One region of the Metabacillus sediminilitoris genome, then DNA from elsewhere that is predicted to be linked to it. Evidence: a T-box and tRNA genes for the amino acid it is inferred to sense, from the RefSeq annotation. Region 1 holds a T-box; the other regions hold tRNA genes.
What was found. A T-box is a leader RNA that pairs with one kind of tRNA and senses whether it is charged. The one in region 1 lies ahead of alaS (alanine--tRNA ligase), so its partner is inferred to be a tRNA-Ala.
Positions count from the first base shown of each region.

Region 2: it has a tRNA-Ala gene. The T-box ahead of alaS (alanine--tRNA ligase) is inferred to sense a tRNA for this amino acid. The anticodon was not compared.
Region 3: it has a tRNA-Ala gene. The T-box ahead of alaS (alanine--tRNA ligase) is inferred to sense a tRNA for this amino acid. The anticodon was not compared.

Region 1 covers NZ_CP046266.1:4,174,367-4,177,647, forward strand. Annotated here, with positions in the region: gene alaS (alanine--tRNA ligase) at 1-2,144, opposite strand, end outside; T-box leader at 2,323-2,560, opposite strand; gene GMB29_RS20140 (AI-2E family transporter) at 2,600-3,281, opposite strand, start outside.
Region 2 covers NZ_CP046266.1:11,378-14,658, forward strand. Annotated here, with positions in the region: rRNA gene GMB29_RS00045 (16S ribosomal RNA) at 1-1,191, shown strand, start outside; tRNA gene GMB29_RS00050 (tRNA-Ile) at 1,269-1,345, shown strand; tRNA gene GMB29_RS00055 (tRNA-Ala) at 1,359-1,434, shown strand; rRNA gene GMB29_RS00060 (23S ribosomal RNA) at 1,545-3,281, shown strand, end outside.
Region 3 covers NZ_CP046266.1:34,991-38,271, forward strand. Annotated here, with positions in the region: rRNA gene GMB29_RS00165 (16S ribosomal RNA) at 1-1,118, shown strand, start outside; tRNA gene GMB29_RS00170 (tRNA-Ile) at 1,196-1,272, shown strand; tRNA gene GMB29_RS00175 (tRNA-Ala) at 1,286-1,361, shown strand; rRNA gene GMB29_RS00180 (23S ribosomal RNA) at 1,472-3,281, shown strand, end outside.

The DNA.
Region 1 (3,281 bases):
TCAAGTTGACCATTGATCATTTGATAAGCTGCTTTCCCAGTTACTGCTTCAATCCTTCTTGTACCTGCACCAATTCCAGTTTCAGTTACAATTTTGAAAAGACCAATTGTTGCAGTGTTATCAACATGACATCCTCCACAAAGTTCTAAACTATAATTACCAACTTGTACAACACGAACAATTTCACCGTATTTTTCACCAAAGAGAGCCATTGCTCCCATATCCTTCGCTTCTTTAAGCGATTTCAGCCCAATAGCAACATCAATATTCTTCCAAATTTGTTCATTTACAATATGTTCAATTTGTGTTAATTCTTCATGACTAACTTGTCCAAAATGAGAGAAGTCAAAACGAAGACGGTCAGCTGTTACTAAAGATCCTGCTTGATTTACATGGGTACCGAGCACATCTTTTAATGCCTGATGCAATAAATGTGTTGCGGTATGATTTTTTACGATACCATTGCGATTTTCTTCTGAAACGATAGCAGTAAAGCGATCACCTGCTTGAAGTATTCCGCTTTCTACTATGACATTGTGAAGGTTTTGTCCATTAGGAGCCTTTTGGACATCTTTTACTCGTACTTGCGCTTTTTCGCTTGTTAGCACACCTTCATCTGCAATTTGTCCACCGCTCTCAGCATAGAATGGTGTTTTATCAAGAATTAGCTGTACTTCATCACCAGCGCTTGCTTCCTTAATCATTTCTCCATCCTTTATTAAAACAACAACTTCAGCATTGTTCACTGTTAACTGATTATAACCAACAAAATCGCTTTTATCCTTAATTTCACCTAACACACCACCTTGAACCTGCATGGAATCAACTTTTTGAATCGCCGCACGAGCGCGGTCACGTTGTCTTTCCATTTCTTGTTCAAAGCCTTCATGATCAACTGTCATGCCTTCCTCTTCAGCATACTCTTCCGTTAGTTCAATTGGGAAACCATATGTGTCGTATAATCGGAATACATCTTCACCTGGAATAACATTTTGTCCTTTTTCTTTTTGTACATTGATAACTTCACTAAGGATCGCTAATCCATCGTTCAATGTTTCATGGAAGCGTTCTTCTTCATTTTTGATTACCTTTTGAATAAACTCAGTTTTTGATTTGATTTCAGGATAAAAATCAACCATTATCTCCGCTACTACTGGTACTAATTCATACATAAAAGGACGATTGATATTAATTTGTTTTGCATAACGTACTGCTCTTCTTAAAAGTCTTCTTAAAACATACCCGCGACCTTCATTTGAAGGAAGTGCTCCATCGCTGATTGCAAAGCTTACAGTACGGACATGATCGGCAATTACTTTAAACGCAATATCTTTGTCTTTATCTTGTCGATAACCAACATTTGCAATTTGCTCTGTTGCACGTATGATTGGAATGAAAAGATCTGTATCAAAATTCGTAGGTACGTCTTGAATAACAGAGACCATACGCTCAAGACCCATTCCTGTATCGATATTTTTCTTAGGAAGCGGTGTATAGGTACCGTCTGGGTTATGATTGAATTGTGAAAATACAAGATTCCACACTTCTAAATAGCGGTCATTTTCACCGCCGGGATATAACTCAGGATCCTCTTGATCATTGCCGTATTCATCACCACGATCATAAAAAATCTCTGTGTTTGGTCCACTAGGACCTTCACCGATATCCCAGAAGTTTCCTTCTAAACGGATTATACGCTCCTCTGGAATGCCAATTTTATCTTTCCAAATATCGAAAGCTTCATTGTCTTCTGGATGAATCGTGACTGATAATTTTTCTGGTTCAAAGCCAATCCACTTTTCACTCGTTAAAAATTCCCATGCCCACTCAATTGCTTCTACTTTGAAATAGTCTCCAATTGAAAAGTTTCCAAGCATTTCAAAAAATGTATGATGTCTTGCCGTTTTACCTACATTTTCAATATCATTTGTTCGAATAGATTTTTGTGCGTTACAAATTCTTGGATTATCAGGTATAACCCGTCCATCAAAATATTTTTTTAAAGTGGCTACACCACTATTAATCCATAGCAATGTAGGATCTTCATGTGGTACAAGTGATGCACTTGGTTCAACTGCATGGCCTTTCTCTTTAAAGAAGTCCAAATACATTTGACGTACTTGGGCTGATTGTAAATTTCTCATATGTATCCTCCTTATTTTGTAAGCATTTTTATAAAGTCAACCACTCAGTCTGGATGTTACCCCCATACGGGATATTGAGAATTAGTTAACTTTTACTATCCTCAATCGTCTTAAAAGTACTTGCCAGTAAATTGAACAAAACAAAAACTCTCGTCCCTGTGTAAAGAATTCCTCTTTCCACAGGGACGAGAGTTAGCTCGCGGTACCACCCTGATTATGGACAATGAAATGCGGAATGTTTGCGCTTAATGGTAAATGTCCATCACCTTTATTAGACCGTAACGTGGATTAAACGGCAGTTTTTGCCTGCACTTAGGAATAGCTTTCTGTTGTCCTACTCTAGAATTTCTTACAGCCAAGGAAATTCCTCTCTATAAAAGCGGTCACAACATACTTTGTTCCATCATTGATTTAGCAATATTCTATCGTGATTATAGACAAGCCGTGTATAATTGTCAATGGCGCCTTTTTAATTGTACAAAATGAATAATCATGACACGTAAAATAACAACAATCGGGACGGCAATCATCAAGCCTATCACACCTCCGATTTCTCCTCCGGCCAGCAGAGCAAGCATGATGACGATTGGATGCATGTGAAGACTTTTTCCAACAACTAATGGCCCTAATATATTTCCTTCGATAAATTGCAGAGAGAGAATAAGAACGATAACGATCATAACTGTTTTAGTTGACATTGTTGCTGCAATAATTAATGCTGGAACAGCCCCAATGAGAGGTCCAAAGTACGGAATAATATTTGTAGCTCCGATTAATAAGCCTAATATTAAAGGATATTTAACTTTAAATATCCAAAGAGATAAAGAAGCTAAGCTTCCTATAATGATACATACAAATAACTGGCCTCTAATGTAATTTCCTAAAGAATGGTCAAGCTCTTTAATAAACTGAACGGCATCATTCCTCCATTTCCGAGGAGTCAAATACCATGCAGCCTTTTTTAATTGATCATAGTCCTTTAACATATAAAAAACTAAAAAAGGAATGATCGCAATTAACAACATATAATCAAAAATACCTTTTAAGCTGTTAATTAATTTTTCAATTGTTATTGCCAACCATTCTTCTGTTTGTTGAAACATACCTTCAATTCGTTCATGGATCCCTTCTGGCCAT
Region 2 (3,281 bases), 1.4 Mb from region 1:
GCAGTAGGGAATCTTCCGCAATGGACGAAAGTCTGACGGAGCAACGCCGCGTGAACGATGAAGGCCTTCGGGTCGTAAAGTTCTGTTGTTAGGGAAGAACATGTACCAGAGTAACTGCTGGTACCTTGACGGTACCTAACCAGAAAGCCACGGCTAACTACGTGCCAGCAGCCGCGGTAATACGTAGGTGGCAAGCGTTGTCCGGAATTATTGGGCGTAAAGCGCGCGCAGGTGGTTTCTTAAGTCTGATGTGAAAGCCCACGGCTCAACCGTGGAGGGTCATTGGAAACTGGGGAACTTGAGTGCAGAAGAGGAAAGTGGAATTCCAAGTGTAGCGGTGAAATGCGTAGAGATTTGGAGGAACACCAGTGGCGAAGGCGACTTTCTGGTCTGTAACTGACACTGAGGCGCGAAAGCGTGGGGAGCGAACAGGATTAGATACCCTGGTAGTCCACGCCGTAAACGATGAGTGCTAAGTGTTAGAGGGTTTCCGCCCTTTAGTGCTGCAGCAAACGCATTAAGCACTCCGCCTGGGGAGTACGGTCGCAAGACTGAAACTCAAAGGAATTGACGGGGGCCCGCACAAGCGGTGGAGCATGTGGTTTAATTCGAAGCAACGCGAAGAACCTTACCAGGTCTTGACATCCCACTGACCGGTATAGAGATATACCTTTCCCTTCGGGGACAGTGGTGACAGGTGGTGCATGGTTGTCGTCAGCTCGTGTCGTGAGATGTTGGGTTAAGTCCCGCAACGAGCGCAACCCTTGATCTTAGTTGCCAGCATTCAGTTGGGCACTCTAAGGTGACTGCCGGTGACAAACCGGAGGAAGGTGGGGATGACGTCAAATCATCATGCCCCTTATGACCTGGGCTACACACGTGCTACAATGGATGGTACAAAGGGCTGCAAGACTGCGAAGTCAAGCCAATCCCATAAAACCATTCTCAGTTCGGATTGCAGGCTGCAACTCGCCTGCATGAAGCCGGAATCGCTAGTAATCGCGGATCAGCATGCCGCGGTGAATACGTTCCCGGGCCTTGTACACACCGCCCGTCACACCACGAGAGTTTGTAACACCCGAAGTCGGTGGGGTAACCGTAAGGAGCCAGCCGCCTAAGGTGGGACAGATGATTGGGGTGAAGTCGTAACAAGGTAGCCGTATCGGAAGGTGCGGCTGGATCACCTCCTTTCTAAGGAAAATGAGGCACACTTGGTTTTTGTTTAGTTTTGAGAGAACTTTGTTCTCCAATGATATATTCATAGAGATGGGCCTATAGCTCAGCTGGTTAGAGCGCACGCCTGATAAGCGTGAGGTCGATGGTTCGAGTCCATTTAGGCCCACCATCTCAAAGAAAACGGGGCCTTAGCTCAGCTGGGAGAGCGCCTGCTTTGCACGCAGGAGGTCAGCGGTTCGATCCCGCTAGGCTCCACCAATGTTCCTTGAAAACTAGATAACGATAACAATTCAAGTAATTCACTGAGTTTAAACGCTTAGTTTAGTGATTCTCTTAATAATGATTAAAATGACATTTTTAATGTCAAAGGTTAAGTTGTTAAGGGCGCACGGTGGATGCCTTGGCACTAGGAGCCGATGAAGGACGGTACTAACACCGATATGCTTCGGGGAGCTGTAAGTAAGCTTTGATCCGGAGATTTCCGAATGGGGGAACCCACTGCTCGTAATGGAGTAGTATTTTCACCTGAATACATAGGGTGATAAAGGCAGACCCGGGGAACTGAAACATCTAAGTACCCGGAGGAAGAGAAAGCAAACGCGATTTCCCAAGTAGCGGCGAGCGAAACGGAATTAGCCCAAACCAAGAGGCTTGCCTCTTGGGGTTGTAGGACACTCTATACGGAGTTACAAAGGAACGGAGTAAATGAAGAGGTCTGGAAAGGCCCGTCAAAGAAGGTAACAACCCTGTAGTTGAAACTTCGTTCCCTCCAGAGTGGATCCTGAGTACGGCGGGACACGTGAAATCCCGTCGGAAGCAGGGAGGACCATCTCCCAAGGCTAAATACTCCCTAGTGACCGATAGTGAACCAGTACCGTGAGGGAAAGGTGAAAAGCACCCCGGAAGGGGAGTGAAAGAGATCCTGAAACCGTGTGCCTACAAGTAGTCAAAGCCCGTTAATGGGTAATGGCGTGCCTTTTGTAGAATGAACCGGCGAGTTACGATCCCGTGCAAGGTTAAGTTGATGAGACGGAGCCGCAGCGAAAGCGAGTCTGAATAGGGCGAAAGAGTACGTGGTCGTAGACCCGAAACCAGGTGATCTACCCATGTCCAGGGTGAAGTTCAGGTAACACTGAATGGAGGCCCGAACCCACGCACGTTGAAAAGTGCGGGGATGAGGTGTGGGTAGCGGAGAAATTCCAATCGAACTTGGAGATAGCTGGTTCTCTCCGAAATAGCTTTAGGGCTAGCCTTGAAATTGAGAGTCTTGGAGGTAGAGCACTGATTGGACTAGGGGCCCCCATCGGGTTACCGAATTCAGTCAAACTCCGAATGCCAAAGACTTATGTTCAGGAGTCAGACTGCGAGTGATAAGATCCGTAGTCAAGAGGGAAACAGCCCAGACCACCAGCTAAGGTCCCAAAGTATACGTTAAGTGGAAAAGGATGTGGAGTTGCTTAGACAACCAGGATGTTGGCTTAGAAGCAGCCACCATTTAAAGAGTGCGTAATAGCTCACTGGTCGAGTGACTCTGCGCCGAAAATGTACCGGGGCTAAACGTATCACCGAAGCTGTGGATTGTTCTTACGAACAATGGTAGGAGAGCGTTCTAAGGGCTGTGAAGCTAGACCGGAAGGACTAGTGGAGCGCTTAGAAGTGAGAATGCCGGTATGAGTAGCGAAAGAGGGGTGAGAATCCCCTCCACCGAATGCCTAAGGTTTCCTGAGGAAGGCTCGTCCGCTCAGGGTTAGTCGGGACCTAAGCCGAGGCCGAAAGGCGTAGGCGATGGACAACAGGTTGAAATTCCTGTACCACCTCCTCACCATTTGAGCAATGGGGGGACGCAGAAGGATAGGGTAAGCGCGCTGTTGGATTAGCGCGTCCAAGCAGTTAGGCTGATAACGAGGCAAATCCCGTTGTCGTAAAGGCTGAGCTGTGATGGCGAGGGAAATATAGTACCGAAGTTCCTGATTCCACACTGCCAAGAAAAGCCTCTAGCGAGGTGAGAGGTGCCCGTACCGCAAACCGACACAGGTAGGCGAGGAGAGAATCCTAAGGTGAGCGAGAGAACTCTCGTTAAGGAACTCGGCAAAATGACCCCGTAA
Region 3 (3,281 bases), 1.5 Mb from region 1:
CGTAAAGTTCTGTTGTTAGGGAAGAACATGTACCAGAGTAACTGCTGGTACCTTGACGGTACCTAACCAGAAAGCCACGGCTAACTACGTGCCAGCAGCCGCGGTAATACGTAGGTGGCAAGCGTTGTCCGGAATTATTGGGCGTAAAGCGCGCGCAGGTGGTTTCTTAAGTCTGATGTGAAAGCCCACGGCTCAACCGTGGAGGGTCATTGGAAACTGGGGAACTTGAGTGCAGAAGAGGAAAGTGGAATTCCAAGTGTAGCGGTGAAATGCGTAGAGATTTGGAGGAACACCAGTGGCGAAGGCGACTTTCTGGTCTGTAACTGACACTGAGGCGCGAAAGCGTGGGGAGCGAACAGGATTAGATACCCTGGTAGTCCACGCCGTAAACGATGAGTGCTAAGTGTTAGAGGGTTTCCGCCCTTTAGTGCTGCAGCAAACGCATTAAGCACTCCGCCTGGGGAGTACGGTCGCAAGACTGAAACTCAAAGGAATTGACGGGGGCCCGCACAAGCGGTGGAGCATGTGGTTTAATTCGAAGCAACGCGAAGAACCTTACCAGGTCTTGACATCCCACTGACCGGTATAGAGATATACCTTTCCCTTCGGGGACAGTGGTGACAGGTGGTGCATGGTTGTCGTCAGCTCGTGTCGTGAGATGTTGGGTTAAGTCCCGCAACGAGCGCAACCCTTGATCTTAGTTGCCAGCATTCAGTTGGGCACTCTAAGGTGACTGCCGGTGACAAACCGGAGGAAGGTGGGGATGACGTCAAATCATCATGCCCCTTATGACCTGGGCTACACACGTGCTACAATGGATGGTACAAAGGGCTGCAAGACTGCGAAGTCAAGCCAATCCCATAAAACCATTCTCAGTTCGGATTGCAGGCTGCAACTCGCCTGCATGAAGCCGGAATCGCTAGTAATCGCGGATCAGCATGCCGCGGTGAATACGTTCCCGGGCCTTGTACACACCGCCCGTCACACCACGAGAGTTTGTAACACCCGAAGTCGGTGGGGTAACCGTAAGGAGCCAGCCGCCTAAGGTGGGACAGATGATTGGGGTGAAGTCGTAACAAGGTAGCCGTATCGGAAGGTGCGGCTGGATCACCTCCTTTCTAAGGAAAATGAGGCACACTTGGTTTTTGTTTAGTTTTGAGAGAACTTTGTTCTCCAATGATATATTCATAGAGATGGGCCTATAGCTCAGCTGGTTAGAGCGCACGCCTGATAAGCGTGAGGTCGATGGTTCGAGTCCATTTAGGCCCACCATCTCAAAGAAAACGGGGCCTTAGCTCAGCTGGGAGAGCGCCTGCTTTGCACGCAGGAGGTCAGCGGTTCGATCCCGCTAGGCTCCACCAATGTTCCTTGAAAACTAGATAACGATAACAATTCAAGTAATTCACTGAGTTTAAACGCTTAGTTTAGTGATTCTCTTAATAATGATTAAAATGACATTTTTAATGTCAAAGGTTAAGTTGTTAAGGGCGCACGGTGGATGCCTTGGCACTAGGAGCCGATGAAGGACGGTACTAACACCGATATGCTTCGGGGAGCTGTAAGTAAGCTTTGATCCGGAGATTTCCGAATGGGGGAACCCACTGCTCGTAATGGAGTAGTATTTTCACCTGAATACATAGGGTGATAAAGGCAGACCCGGGGAACTGAAACATCTAAGTACCCGGAGGAAGAGAAAGCAAACGCGATTTCCCAAGTAGCGGCGAGCGAAACGGAATTAGCCCAAACCAAGAGGCTTGCCTCTTGGGGTTGTAGGACACTCTATACGGAGTTACAAAGGAACGGAGTAAATGAAGAGGTCTGGAAAGGCCCGTCAAAGAAGGTAACAACCCTGTAGTTGAAACTTCGTTCCCTCCAGAGTGGATCCTGAGTACGGCGGGACACGTGAAATCCCGTCGGAAGCAGGGAGGACCATCTCCCAAGGCTAAATACTCCCTAGTGACCGATAGTGAACCAGTACCGTGAGGGAAAGGTGAAAAGCACCCCGGAAGGGGAGTGAAAGAGATCCTGAAACCGTGTGCCTACAAGTAGTCAAAGCCCGTTAATGGGTAATGGCGTGCCTTTTGTAGAATGAACCGGCGAGTTACGATCCCGTGCAAGGTTAAGTTGATGAGACGGAGCCGCAGCGAAAGCGAGTCTGAATAGGGCGAAAGAGTACGTGGTCGTAGACCCGAAACCAGGTGATCTACCCATGTCCAGGGTGAAGTTCAGGTAACACTGAATGGAGGCCCGAACCCACGCACGTTGAAAAGTGCGGGGATGAGGTGTGGGTAGCGGAGAAATTCCAATCGAACTTGGAGATAGCTGGTTCTCTCCGAAATAGCTTTAGGGCTAGCCTTGAAATTGAGAGTCTTGGAGGTAGAGCACTGATTGGACTAGGGGCCCCCATCGGGTTACCGAATTCAGTCAAACTCCGAATGCCAAAGACTTATGTTCAGGAGTCAGACTGCGAGTGATAAGATCCGTAGTCAAGAGGGAAACAGCCCAGACCACCAGCTAAGGTCCCAAAGTATACGTTAAGTGGAAAAGGATGTGGAGTTGCTTAGACAACCAGGATGTTGGCTTAGAAGCAGCCACCATTTAAAGAGTGCGTAATAGCTCACTGGTCGAGTGACTCTGCGCCGAAAATGTACCGGGGCTAAACGTATCACCGAAGCTGTGGATTGTTCTTACGAACAATGGTAGGAGAGCGTTCTAAGGGCTGTGAAGCTAGACCGGAAGGACTAGTGGAGCGCTTAGAAGTGAGAATGCCGGTATGAGTAGCGAAAGAGGGGTGAGAATCCCCTCCACCGAATGCCTAAGGTTTCCTGAGGAAGGCTCGTCCGCTCAGGGTTAGTCGGGACCTAAGCCGAGGCCGAAAGGCGTAGGCGATGGACAACAGGTTGAAATTCCTGTACCACCTCCTCACCATTTGAGCAATGGGGGGACGCAGAAGGATAGGGTAAGCGCGCTGTTGGATTAGCGCGTCCAAGCAGTTAGGCTGACAACGAGGCAAATCCCGTTGTCGTAAAGGCTGAGCTGTGATGGCGAGGGAAATATAGTACCGAAGTTCCTGATTCCACACTGCCAAGAAAAGCCTCTAGCGAGGTGAGAGGTGCCCGTACCGCAAACCGACACAGGTAGGCGAGGAGAGAATCCTAAGGTGAGCGAGAGAACTCTCGTTAAGGAACTCGGCAAAATGACCCCGTAACTTCGGGAGAAGGGGTGCTTTTTCAGGGCTTGCCCTGCGAAAAGCCGCAGTGAATAGGCCCAGGCGACTGTTT